One region of the Pseudarthrobacter sp. NPDC058362 genome, then DNA from elsewhere that is predicted to be linked to it. Evidence: riboswitches for the same ligand, from Rfam matches in the RefSeq annotation. Region 1 holds a riboswitch; each other region holds the start of a gene.
What was found. A riboswitch is a leader RNA that binds a small molecule or an ion and turns the genes downstream of it on or off. The one in region 1 is predicted to bind thiamine pyrophosphate.
Positions count from the first base shown of each region.

Region 2: linked by a shared signal. The riboswitch ahead of thiO (glycine oxidase ThiO) and the one ahead of ACFWIX_RS10320 (bifunctional hydroxymethylpyrimidine kinase/phosphomethylpyrimidine kinase) in region 1 are both predicted to bind thiamine pyrophosphate.
Region 3: linked by a shared signal. The riboswitch ahead of ACFWIX_RS00215 (ECF transporter S component) and the one ahead of ACFWIX_RS10320 (bifunctional hydroxymethylpyrimidine kinase/phosphomethylpyrimidine kinase) in region 1 are both predicted to bind thiamine pyrophosphate.

Region 1 covers NZ_JBHXIW010000004.1:133,631-137,636, reverse strand. Annotated here, with positions in the region: gene rplU (50S ribosomal protein L21) at 1-170, opposite strand, end outside; gene ACFWIX_RS10320 (bifunctional hydroxymethylpyrimidine kinase/phosphomethylpyrimidine kinase) at 504-2,027, opposite strand; TPP riboswitch at 2,017-2,113, opposite strand; gene ACFWIX_RS10315 (Rne/Rng family ribonuclease) at 2,232-4,006, opposite strand, start outside.
Region 2 covers NZ_JBHXIW010000001.1:845,579-849,584, reverse strand. Annotated here, with positions in the region: gene thiS (sulfur carrier protein ThiS) at 1-62, opposite strand, end outside; gene thiO (glycine oxidase ThiO) at 59-1,381, opposite strand; TPP riboswitch at 1,374-1,493, opposite strand; gene thiE (thiamine phosphate synthase) at 1,521-2,183, shown strand; gene ACFWIX_RS04070 (RNB domain-containing ribonuclease) at 2,229-3,734, shown strand; gene ACFWIX_RS04065 (DUF302 domain-containing protein) at 3,734-4,006, shown strand, end outside.
Region 3 covers NZ_JBHXIW010000001.1:46,327-50,332, forward strand. Annotated here, with positions in the region: gene ACFWIX_RS00190 (Na+/H+ antiporter subunit D) at 1-615, shown strand, start outside; gene ACFWIX_RS00195 (Na+/H+ antiporter subunit E) at 612-1,157, shown strand; gene ACFWIX_RS00200 (monovalent cation/H+ antiporter complex subunit F) at 1,154-1,432, shown strand; gene mnhG (monovalent cation/H(+) antiporter subunit G) at 1,422-1,841, shown strand; gene ACFWIX_RS00210 (DUF4235 domain-containing protein) at 1,879-2,142, opposite strand; TPP riboswitch at 2,280-2,419, shown strand; gene ACFWIX_RS00215 (ECF transporter S component) at 2,486-3,109, shown strand; gene ACFWIX_RS00220 (ABC transporter ATP-binding protein) at 3,109-4,006, shown strand, end outside.

The DNA of each region.
Region 1 (4,006 bases):
ACCTTGGCCAGGTCAGCAGCGGCGGAGGTGACCTTGTCACCGTCTACCAGGAGCAGTGCGGGCAGCTCAATGGTGCTGCCGGCTCCACCGGCGACGCGGTTCAGGGTAACGAAGTCTCCAACGGAAACCTTCTCTTGGCGGCCGCCTGCGCGGACAATCGCGTACACCACTTGGGAACTCACTTCTCTCGACGTTTATTACTAAATTTGCGTGCGGCACCCGGCGCTGAGTGGCTGGGTTTCCGCTGTGCCTCAACGCCGTGGATTTCCCGGGGGAACCCGTGAGCTATCCCGGAAGAAATTGCAGCATGTCCTGGACACGCGGCGACCCCCAGGGTCATAACCCAAGTGTTGGCGTAAGCACCGAAGATCTAGAATACGCTAGTTTTGGCTTCGGCCGCAAATGAGGCTGGTTCCGGCGGGTCGTCTGTGATAGTAGCCACAGGTTGCTCCGGCGCCGGGACCGTGCCCCACCATAGTAGCCGCAGACAAGCCCCGTTACGGTCAGGAATGCAGGCGCGGCGCGTCGAAGAATTCCACTTCCAGCCGGCACGAGTGCCGGAACGCTGTCACCATGGCGGTCCTCTCCGTTTCGGATGCGTTCCGCCCGGCCTCGTCCACGATGGCCACGGCCCGGCGCGTCGCCGCCGCGAAGGCTTCGTCCGCGTACGTGCGCAGCCAATCGGCGTAGGGGTGTCCGGCCGGCTCCCCCGCTGCCACGAATCCTGCGTGCAGCGTGCGCCCTACCTCCGCATATAGCCAAAAGCAGGGCAGCACCGCGGCGGTGAGCACCGCATAACTGCCCGACGCCGACGCTGCCGTCAGGTGATCCACGTACGTCTTGGTCACGGGGCCCAGTCCGCCCTGCGCCGGCCGGGTGCTGAGCCAGGAACGGTGCAGCTCCGACTCGACCTCCAGGCATTGCTGCGCAGAGCCTGCCCAGAACAACTGTTCGGCCTCCGTGGGCGCCAGCGCGCTGGTCCGGGCCAGCACCCGTGAGTAGCCGTTGAGGTAGATGGCGTCCTGGGCGAGGTAATACGCAAACTCGCTTTCGGACAGGTTTCCCGCGGCCAGCGCCTGGATGAAGGGCAGGGCAAAAATGTCCTCGAGGTAGTCCTCGGCGTCCGCCCAGAGCTGCCGGGCGAAGGCACCTTCAGGGCGCGGGACGTCCTGGTGGTGGAAATGGTGCACGGGGCCGTTTCCCGTTCCCACCGACAGCTGGCCCGAAGCAGCCAGTGCGCCCGCCAGCCATGGCTTGACCTCCCGAAGCGATGCTTCCCAATGTCCGAGCCGGGCCTGGATTGTGGCCATCGCCGAGGACAGGGAGCAGCCCGTGCCGTGGCTGTTCCACGTAGCGACCCGCTCGCCCGGCAGTTCCACCACTTCCGCGGACAGCCGGCCGGACGTGTCCACCAACGCATCCGGGCAGTCCCGGCCTGCGAGATGGCCCCCTTTGACCAGGACCGTCGCGCCGGTTGCACGGGCAAGCCGCCGGCCCTGGTCCAGGGCCCCAGCCCAGGTGGACTGCTGCTCTTCGCCAACGAGGACCGCCAGTTCGGCGAGGTTCGGGGTAATGAGGTCCGCCAGTGGCAACAAGGCGCGCAGGGCGGCCTCGGCGGACTCCTGCAGGAGCCGGGCGCCGCTGGTGGCAACCATCACCGGGTCGAGGACCACGACGGCGGGGCGCGCCTTCTCGAGCCAGGCCCGCACCACTTCAATGACCGCTGCCTCGCCGAGCATGCCGATCTTGACCGCGTCCACCGTAATGTCTTCGCTGATGGCATCGAGCTGCTGTGCCAGAAAAGCTGCGGGCGGAACGTGCACTGCCTGCACGCCACGGGTGTTTTGCGCGGTGAGCGCCGTAATGGCAGCCATGCCGTACCCTCCGTGGGCGGCGATGCTCTTCAGGTCCGCCTGGATGCCGGCGCCGCCGGAGGGATCGGAGCCGGCAATGGACAGGACGCGCGGGATGCGGGACAGTGCGGCGCCAGTTTCCCGCACTTGTGGCAGGACAGTGATCGATGACAAGAGACATCCCTTCGCCGGTGCTAACCGGACAGGTTCAACGGGTCTGGATCTCAGCCGCCCTCTGCGCGGCACCCCGTGTCGGTTTCCCAGCCTAGCCTTTTTGCCGTCCCGGACGCAGAAATCCCCGCCTTATGAACTTCTCCCCCGGGGTTTCCAGAGGGAAAAGTCCATGAGACGGGGACTTCCGGAGGGCGCTTGCCCGGGCTACAGCTCCGAGGCCGGCACCCCGACGCCGAGGATGATGGGCTCCTCCGCCTGCTTCGCGGCTGGCGGGGCTGTTTCCGGCGCGGGGCCCGCGGCAGGTTCCGGAGCCTTGGCCGCGTGGGAGTGCCCGGCGGCCGGGACCGGCACGTTTTCGTGCTGCTCCACCGTGGTGGCGTTGGCTGCGCCTTGGGCACGGCTCGCGCTCCGGTTGCGGCGCGGCCTCCGCTGGCGGGACTGCTCCAGCGTGTGGTCGGAGTAGTCCTTCTCCGCGGACGCACCTGCGGGAGCCGCTGGAGCTGCAGAAACCGGTACGGCCAAAGCAGCGGGTGCTGCTGGCTCGGCGGCGGCAGCTGCCGGTGCAGCTTCCTCCTCGCTGACGGGACCGCCCAGGTGTGCGAACGCCTCGGCCAGGCGGTCCAGGGAGAGCGAAGGCTGGGGCTGCTGCTCTTCCGTGTGCTCCACGAACGGCAGCGCAACCTTCTCGCCGCCGAAGGTGAGCACTGCTGCGGGCCGGGCGGAAGCAACGGCGTCGCGCTTTTCCGCTTCCGCGACGCGTTCAGCGGGCACCGGCGCCGCGGGCGCGGCAGCTGATGCTGCCTGCTTGCTTGCTGCCACCTCGTCGTCGTGGAGGTGCGCCGCATGGGCCGCGGCCGCGATGTTGGCCAGGGCCAGGCGGGTCGCCTCTGCCTTGGCGTGGCGTTCGGCGTCGGACGGGTCCGGGTGGACCGTGTGGAGCTGGACGGGGGGTGCCGCCGCCGGCGTCACTTCTGCCTGCTGGCCGCCCCGGCCGCGCCGGCGCTTGCGCTCCCGTCCGCCCGGCTGGTTGCTGTCGCCGCGCTGGTTCTCGTTGCGCGGACCCTCGCCCCTGGATTCGCCGCGGTTGTCGGCACGGTGAACGTGGTGTTCAGCCGCCACAGTGTTGGCGCGGCGGTGCTCTACTGGGTCATCGTGCGTGATCATGCCACGGCCCGCGCAGGCCTCGCACTGCTCGCCGAAGACCTCGAGGAGGCCCGTACCCATGCGCTTGCGCGTCATCTGGACCAGGCCCAAGGACGTAACCTCGGCAACCTGGTGCTTGGTGCGGTCGCGGCCCAGGCACTCCACCAGGCGGCGCAGGACCAGGTCGCGGTTGGACTCGAGCACCATGTCGATGAAGTCGATGACGATGATGCCGCCGATGTCACGCAGGCGCAATTGGCGGACAACTTCCTCGGCAGCTTCGAGGTTGTTCTTGGTGACGGTTTCCTCGAGGTTGCCGCCGCTGCCGGTGAACTTGCCGGTGTTGACGTCCACCACGGTCATGGCTTCGGTCCGGTCGATCACCAGGGAGCCGCCCGAGGGCAGGAAGACCTTGCGCTCGAGGGCCTTGTGGATCTGCTCGTCGATACGCCAGGCGGAGAAGATGTCCTGGTCCTGGGTCCACTTTTCCAGCCTGCCTACCAGGTCCGGAGCCACGTAGGTCACATAGGCCTCGATGGTGTCCCAGGCTTCCTCGCCGGAAACGATCAGCTTGGAGAAATCCTCGTTGAAGACGTCACGGACCACTTTGATGGTCAGGTCCGGTTCACCGTAGAGCAGTTCCGGGGCAAGGATCTTGGTGGACTTCGACTGGTTTTCGATGCCTTCCCACTGCGCGCGGAGGCGGTTGATGTCGTGCGTCAGCTCTTCTTCGGAGGCACCCTCAGCGGCCGTGCGCACAATGACGCCGGCATGCTCCGGCAGGCGGTCTTTGAGGATTCGCTTGAGGCGGTTGCGCTCCACGTCCGGCAACTTCC
Region 2 (4,006 bases), on a different contig from region 1:
AGCGCAGCAATGGAGGCGCCGTCCGGCACGGCGCGGAGGCTTCCGTTCAGGATGATATTCATGCTCTCTCCTTGGTGTCGTGGCGTGATGCGGCTGCGGAAAACCGGGCAGGGTTGAACGCTGCCCAGCGGGGGTCTTGACTGCCATCCAGCAGGGCGCGGCAAATAGCCGCGGCAGCGGGTGCCAGCAGCACGCCGTGGCGGAAGAAGCCGGTGGCGACGATGACCCCGGGGACGTGTCCCACTGCGCCGTCAGGCAGCGGGACCCGGCCCAGCAGTGGCGCATTGTCCGGGGTTCCGGGACGGGCCCGCACTGTGCATTCGAGCAATTCCAGTTCGGCGACGGCGGGTACCAGCGCCTGGGCGTCCCGGAGGAGCTGGTAGACCCCGCCGGCGGACACCGCACCGTCGGACGCGGCGTCCTGACCTGCACCGGATTCCAAGCGAGCCGTTCCGCCCAGGGCGTCCTCGCGCTGGGTGGCGCCGATCACCACGGTTCCGTCCTGCCGGGGCACCAGGTAGACGGGCACGCCATGGACCAGGCCCCGGACCGTGGCGGTCACCAGCGGGCGAAGGTGTTCCGGCACGGCGAGCCGCAGGATGTCGCCGTGCACGGGACGCAGCGGCAGGGCCAGCCCGGCTGGCAGTCCGCCGAGCGCTCCTGCGTAGAGGCCATTGGCCACCACGGTCTCCCCCGCGAAGACCTTTCCGCCGCCTTTCAGCAGGGCTCCGGCCACGCCGTCGTCCTTCCAAAGCAGTTCAGCGGCCCGGGCCGGGACCGCGTAACCGTCGACGGCGCCCGCCACCCGGGTGCCGGCCCCGCCGTCGCCGTCTGTATGCCGGGAGAGCGCCAGCCGGAGGCAGGCCACCAGCTGCCGCGGATCCACCTGGTGGTCGGCAGGGGTGTCCAGGGCGCAGGCGATCGCCGGGCTCAGGAGCGGCTCCCGGCGGCGGGCCTCCCGGACCGTGAGGGGCTCCACGTCGAGGCCGTTGGCCTTTTGCACGGCCCGAAGGTCCAACAGCGCCCGCCGGTCCGCAGCGTCCACGCCGACGGCGAGGGTCGGCGTCGTGAGGTATCCGGGGTCCATGCCCGCGGCGGTGGCGAGGGCGGCCGCGAAACCCGGCCACCGGGAGGAGGATTCCAGCATCAACTCCAGGAGGCCTTCCTCCTGGTAGTGAAGCTCGCTGACGGGGGCGAGCATCCCGGCCGCCGCCCAGCTGGCGCCGGTGCCGGGGGCGTCATCGACCAGCACCACGGACCGGCCGGACCGGCGGGCCTCCCAGGCAATGCTGTGGCCGACCACCCCGCCGCCGATAACGGCGACGTCGGCACGCACCACGCCATCCGCGGCAGCGCCGGACCCAACGGTGGGGTTGCCCATATGGTTCCTTCCCTACGCCGGTATTAACCGGATCAGGTCAAGCGGTCGGCTCTGACGCCCTCTCAGCCCGGCGCTTTTATGACAGCCGCCGCAGGCTCCCGCAGTACGAGGCCAGTTTAGAGGAACTAGGCTTGCAGCCATGAATGTGTCCCCCGCTGCCGCCTTGGCGTCCGCCCGCCTGTACCTCTGCACCGATGCCCGACGCGGCCAGGGCGATTTTGCCCGTTTTGTCGATGAGGCCTTCGCCGGCGGCGTGGACATCATCCAGCTCCGGGACAAAACCATCGAGGCCTCCGAGGAGCTCGAGCTGCTCGACGTGCTGCGCGAAGCTGCCGAACGCCACGGCCGGCTGTGGGCCGTCAACGACCGCGCGGACATCGCTTCCCTTTCCGGGGCGCCAGTGTTCCACGTCGGCCAGAAGGACCTCCCCCTCAAGGCCGCGCGCAGCTTCCTGGGCGGCGCGGCGATCGGGCAGTCCACGCACGCGCCGGAGCAGGTGGATGCAGCGGTGGCCGCTGCCTCGGGACCGGCCGGGCTGGACTACTTCTGCGTGGGTCCGCTGTGGGCGACGCCCACGAAACCCGGCCGGGCCGCCGTCGGCCTCGACCTGGTCAGGCACGCCGCGGCCGCCGCGCCGGCCGGCCTGCCCTGGTTTGCCATCGGCGGAATCGACCACGGCAACGTGGACAAGGTGGTCGCTGCAGGGGCCCGCCGGATCGTGGTGGTCCGCGCCATCACGGAGGCGCCGGACCCGGCCGCGGCTGCAGCCTCGCTGCTCGCGGCGCTGGACGCCGCGCGCTAGCCCCGCTGTTCCTCGTTCCGGTGGTTTCGGGCTAGGCTGATTTTCGTGTCGCATCATCGGTTGGCCCCCAATGTCCACGAGCACAAAAACGCGCTCGAGGAGGCCTTGAGCGCGCTGCGCACCGAGCTGGAACTGCCCGCCGGCTTCCCAACGGAAGTCCTCGCGGACGCCGAAGCGGCCGTGGCCTCATTGGACATGCCCGACTACGACCTGACGGACGTCGCATTCATCACTATTGACCCGGAATCCTCCACGGACCTGGACCAGGCCCTGTTCATTGAGCCTGCCGAGGACGGCTACCGGGTGCTGTACGCCATCGCCGACGTTCCCGCTTTTGTCCGGCCGGGAGGGCCGCTGGATGCCGAAACACGGCGCCGGGGGCAAACTTTCTACGCCCCGGACGGCCGGATCCCGCTGCACCCGGAGGTCATCAGCGAAGGTGCCGGCAGCCTGCTGCCGGACCAGGACTGCCCGGCGTTCGTCTGGGACTTCCAGCTGGACAACGCCGCGGAAGTGACTGCCGTGACCGTGCGCCGGGCGCGCGTCCGCAGCCGTGACAAGCTCAGCTACAAGGGCGCCCAGAAGGAGCTCGACGCCGGCACGGCGCCGCCGGTCCTCCAGCTGCTCAAGGAGGTAGGGCTCAAGCGCGTGGCACTGGAGCGCGAGCGGGGCGGCGCCAGCCTGAACATGCCGGACCAGGAGATCGTCCAGCTCCCCGACGGCGGCTACCGGATTGCCGCCGCCCCGCAGCTTCCCGTGGAGGACTGGAACGCACAGATTTCCCTCATGACCGGGATGGCCGCCGCCCGCCTCATGCTGGACGGCAAGGTGGGTATCCTGCGCACCATGCCCGAGCCCGACAGCCGATCCCTGGACCACTTCCGGCTCCAGACCGAAGTTCTGGGAAAGCCCTGGAACGGAAAGATCAGCTACGGCGAATACCTCCGCACCCTGGACCCCACGGAGCCGCGCCAGCTTGCCATCCTGCACTCCGCCGGAATGCTGTTCCGCGGCGCCGCCTACACCGCCTTCGACGGCACTGTCCCCGGGGATGCGGTCCAGTCGGCCATCGGTGCGTCCTACGCCCACACCACGGCTCCACTGCGCCGGCTTGTGGACCGTTTCGTCCTGGTGATCTGCGAGTCGCTATGCAGCGGCGGCGGAGTCCCCGACTGGGCCCGTGCGGCCCTGCCGCTGCTGCCCGGGATTATGGCCGGTTCGGATCAACTGGCAAACCGCATGGAGCGCATGGCGCTGGACACCGTGGAAGCTGCGCTGCTGGTCAACCACGTGGGGCAGGAGTTCGACGCGATTGTCATTTCCGGCTCCCGGCCGTCCAAGGACAATGGCGGGCCGTCCAACGGCAAGAACGGCAACGGGAACGGCGCCTCCGGCATCATCCAGATCGCGGAGCCTGCGGTGACCGCCCGCTGTGCCGGCGAACTCGAATCGGGCACCAAGGTACGGGTGCGCCTGGTGTCCTCGGACATCGCCGCGCGCCAGGTTCATTTCGAACTCGTCAGTCAGCAGCCCACCACCAAGGAGTCATGATGAGCTACACCAACAGCGTCACCGTCCCGCTCGCCTGGGAAGAGTCCGTCCAGGCCACCAGGGATGCGCTGGCCAACCAGGGTTTTGGAATCCTGACGGAGATCAACGTCCGGTCCACCTTCGAGGCAAAACTCGGCCCGGAAGCGGCGGAGGCTGTGGGCGACTACATCATTCTTGGTGCGTGCAATCCGTCGCTGGCCAGCCGCGCCCTGGCGGCCGAGCCCGAAATGGGCGCGCTCCTGCCCTGCAACGTAGTGGTCCGACGCGGCAAG
Region 3 (4,006 bases), on a different contig from region 1:
ACCAGCCTCTTCCTGGTGACCGGGCTGATTGAGCGACGCGGCGGCAGTTCCTCCGTGGACCGACTGGGCGGTCTGGCCAAGCTATCACCGCTGCTGGCACTGCTGTTCTTCATCCCGGCCATGAACCTGGCGGGCATCCCGCCGTTCTCCGGTTTCCTGGGCAAAGCCGGTCTGATCCAGGCCGGGATCGCCCTGGGCACGCCGCTGGCGTACGTGCTGGTGGCGGGCGGCGTACTGACCAGCCTGCTCACCCTCCTCGCAGTGGCGCGCGTGTGGAACAGGGCCTTCTGGCGCAAACCGTCCGACGCCGAACATCCGGATCCCGTGCTGCTGGCGGTTTCCGGCGGGGCCGGGGGAGCGGTGGCCGGCTCCGGCGCTGCCAGCAGCACGGGTGATACCGGCCAGCCGCACACGGTCGTGCTGCCGCGGACCATGGTGGGTTCCACCCTGGGGCTGGTGGCGCTCGGCGTCGCACTGACAATCTTTGCGGGGCCGCTCTTTACGCTGGCGGGGCAGGCCGCCCAGGACATGCTGGACCGGACCGACTATGTGCAGGCCGTGCTGGGCACGGACACCTTCGTCCCGCGGATCACCACTGCCGGAGGAGGGAAATGAGCCGCCGCCGGATTTCGCTGCGCCAGGAGCTTCCCCTGCTGGTGTGGCTCGTGATTGTCTGGGGCGCGCTGTGGCAGGACTTCAGTCCGGGGAACCTGCTGTTCGGTGCGCTGCTCGCGGTGGCCGTGGCCCGGCTGTTCTACCTGCCGCCCGTCGAACTGAGCGGCCGGTTCAACATCCTGTACGCCGTACCGTTCGCCTTTGCCTTCCTGGGAAAGGTGGCCGCCGCAAGTGCCCAGGTGCTCTTCCTGGCGGTGGTCCGTGGGCGCAGGGTGAGGAACGCCGTCGTCGCCGTGACGCTCCGAAGCCACCAGGACCTTCTGGTGACGGCCACCGGGCACGTGATTTCGCTGATTCCGGGTTCATTGGTGGTGGAGGTGGACCGTTCCACGTCCACCCTGTATCTGCACGGGCTGAACATCAGCGCCGAGCAGGACGTGGCCAGGCTGCGTAACGAAGTACTTTCCATTGAAGCGGGGCTGATCAGGATCATGGGCACACCGGCCGAACTTGAGATTGTCCGACGGGAGGCCGCCGCATGATGCAGTCCGTGCTGGCCGTGACGGCCGTGATCCTGTCGCTCGCCGCGGGCGGGGCCATTATCCGGATTGCCCGCGGACCTTCGCTGCTGGACCGCGTACTGGCCACCGACGTCCTGCTGGCGATCCTGGGCGCAGCGCTGTGTATCGACATGGCCGTGAACCGCCACCTGAACAACCTGATGCTGGTGGTGGCCATCTCGATTATCGGCTTCGTCGGCTCCGTGACCGTGGCGCGCTTCGTTGCGGACAGAAGGGAGCAGCCGCATGAATCCTGAATTGCTGACGGGCTACCGGGCGGTGGGCGAGACTGTCGCCGGCGTTGATGCTTGGGTGGACGCCGTTTCTGCGGTGTTCATGGTGGTCGGCGCTGCCCTGTCGCTGGGCGCCGCCATAGGCCTGCTGCGGTTTCCGGACCTGCTGAGCCGGATGCACGCCGCCACGAAGCCGCAGGTGCTGGGACTGTTCCTGCTGCTGGCGGCGATCGGGCTGCAGCTGCGCACCTGGTGGGTGTGGCCCGTGCTGCTGGTGGCCTGGATCTTCCAGTTACTGACGGTGCCGGTCTCCGCGCACATGGTGGGCCGGGCCGGTTACCGGACCAAGCACCTGCACCGGGAACTGCTGACCTCGGACGAGCTCGAAGCCGTGGTGCAGAAAGCCGCCGGCAACCCGCCTCCCGAGGAATGAGTGAGGCGGGTTGCCGGCGGCAGATTGAAGCGCGGGGCTAAACGATGTCCTGGCTCTTGGCGAAGCGGGTGATGGCGCGCTGGGTGCCGCGGTTCGCCAGGACCTGGATGACGGTGCTCACCGATGCGGAGATCAGGGCGAACGTCAGGGCCGAGTGCAGGCTGGTGGGCACATCCTCGTCCTTGCCGGTGGGAGGCTTCCGGCCTGTGGTCTTCTCCCAGACGGTGTTGACCACCTTGGTGCCGACGAAGCCTGCCACCAGCGAGATGCCGGTGCCGAGCAGCTTAATGAAAAGGTTCATTCCTTGTACTCCTTGCGGGCAGAAAACGGACTGACCCCAGCCTAACGGCCCGGCGCCGTAATTTTCCCCGCCGCCATTGGCCGCTGCGGTGTAAACTGAACCAGCCCTCAGGGGCCGCATCATTCGAAAACACATCATTCAAACGACAGGGGAGCGCCGCCGTCGGGCATCACTGGCTCAGCCAGGAACCCGTCCGGGCGCTGAGAGTGCGGGAAGCCGCAGACCCTCGAACCTGATCCGGTTAGTACCGGCGTAAGGGAGTCGAGTTCTCGAAGTGCCCGGCAACACCGTCCAACGCGGTTGCCGGGAGCACTTTCCCCTCCTGTTACCCAGGAGGATCACCATGGCAACTGCAGCAATCAAGAAGACCCCCGGCAAGTCCTGGCGCGTCGTGGACATCGTGGTGGCGGCGCTGATCGCCATCGCCGGCGGCGTCATTTTCTGGGCCTGGTCCCAGGGCGCGCTGGCAGTGTCCGGCCCGATGAACGCCGTCTACCCGCCCCTGACCGGCCTGATCGCCGGCGGCTGGATGATTCCGGCCGTCCTGGGCATGCTCATCATCCGCAAGCCCGGCGCGGCGCTGTTCTGCGAGACGGTCGCAGCCACGGGCGAGCTGCTGATGGGGTCGCAGTACGGCACGTCGGTGCTGTTCTCCGGGTTCGTCCAGGGCCTCGGCGCAGAGATCATCTTCGCGATCTTCGTCTACAGGAAATTCAACCTGCCGGTGGCACTGATCGCGGGCGCCGCTGCCGGCCTGTTCTGCGGGCTGAACGATTCGTTCTCCCCGTGGGGCTGGAACATCGCCTATTCCGCCGGCGACAAGTTCGCGTACATCCTGTTCACCAGCATCTCCGGTGCGATCATCGCCGGTGCGCTGTCCTGGATCGCCACGCGCGGCCTCGCCCGGACCGGCGTCCTGAGCCCCTTCGCCTCCCGCAAGGCGGCCACGGAGCCCGTCTTCTCCTGATGTCGGAACCTTCCGGCAGCGCCTCCGCCGTCCGCCCCGCCGCGGTGGCCGCCCGCGGCTGGGGCTGGCGGCACGCCGGGCGCACCAAGCCGGCCGTCCAGGGCCTTGACCTGGACATCGAGCCGGGGGAGCGTGTGCTCCTGCTCGGCCCGTCGGGTGCCGGCAAGTCCACGCTGCTCCACGCCCTCGCCGGGGTGCTGGGGGACGCGGAAGACGACGGCGAGGCCGGCGACGCTGACGAGTCCGGTTCCCTTCTGGTCGATGGAGCTTCCCCCCGAGGCCGGCGCGGCCGCGCCGGACTGATGCAGCAGGACCCGGAGACGCAGGTGGTTCTTTCGCGCCTTGGTGACGATGTCGCCTTCGGCGCCGAGAACCTGGCCGTTCCCCGTGACGCCATCTGGGCGCGCGTGCACGAGGCGCTGGCCGACGTCGGACTTTCCCACCTGCCGCTGCACCACCCCACGTCTGCGCTGTCCGGAGGGCAAAAACAGCGGCTCGCGCTGGCGGGCATCCTGGCGATGCGCCCAGGGCTGGTCCTGCTGGACGAGCCCACCGCCAACCTGGACCCGGCTGGCGTGCTGGAGGTCCGGGACGCCGTGGGCCGCTGCCTGGACAAGACCGGCGCCACGCTGGTGGTGGTGGAGCACCGTGTCTCCGTCTGGAAGGACCTGGTGGACCGGATCGTGGTCCTGCAGCCGGGGTCCGCTGCGGACCCCGCTGTGCTGCTGGACGGGCCGCCGGACCGGGTGCTCACCGAGGCCAGGGCGATGCTCATGGCCGCCGGCGTATGGGTGCCCGGCCACGTGCCGGCCACGCGCGCACGTGTGGCCATGCCCTCACCGGGCTCCGGCGACCTCCTGCTCGCGGCCGAAAAGCTGGGCGTCTCCAGGGAACGCG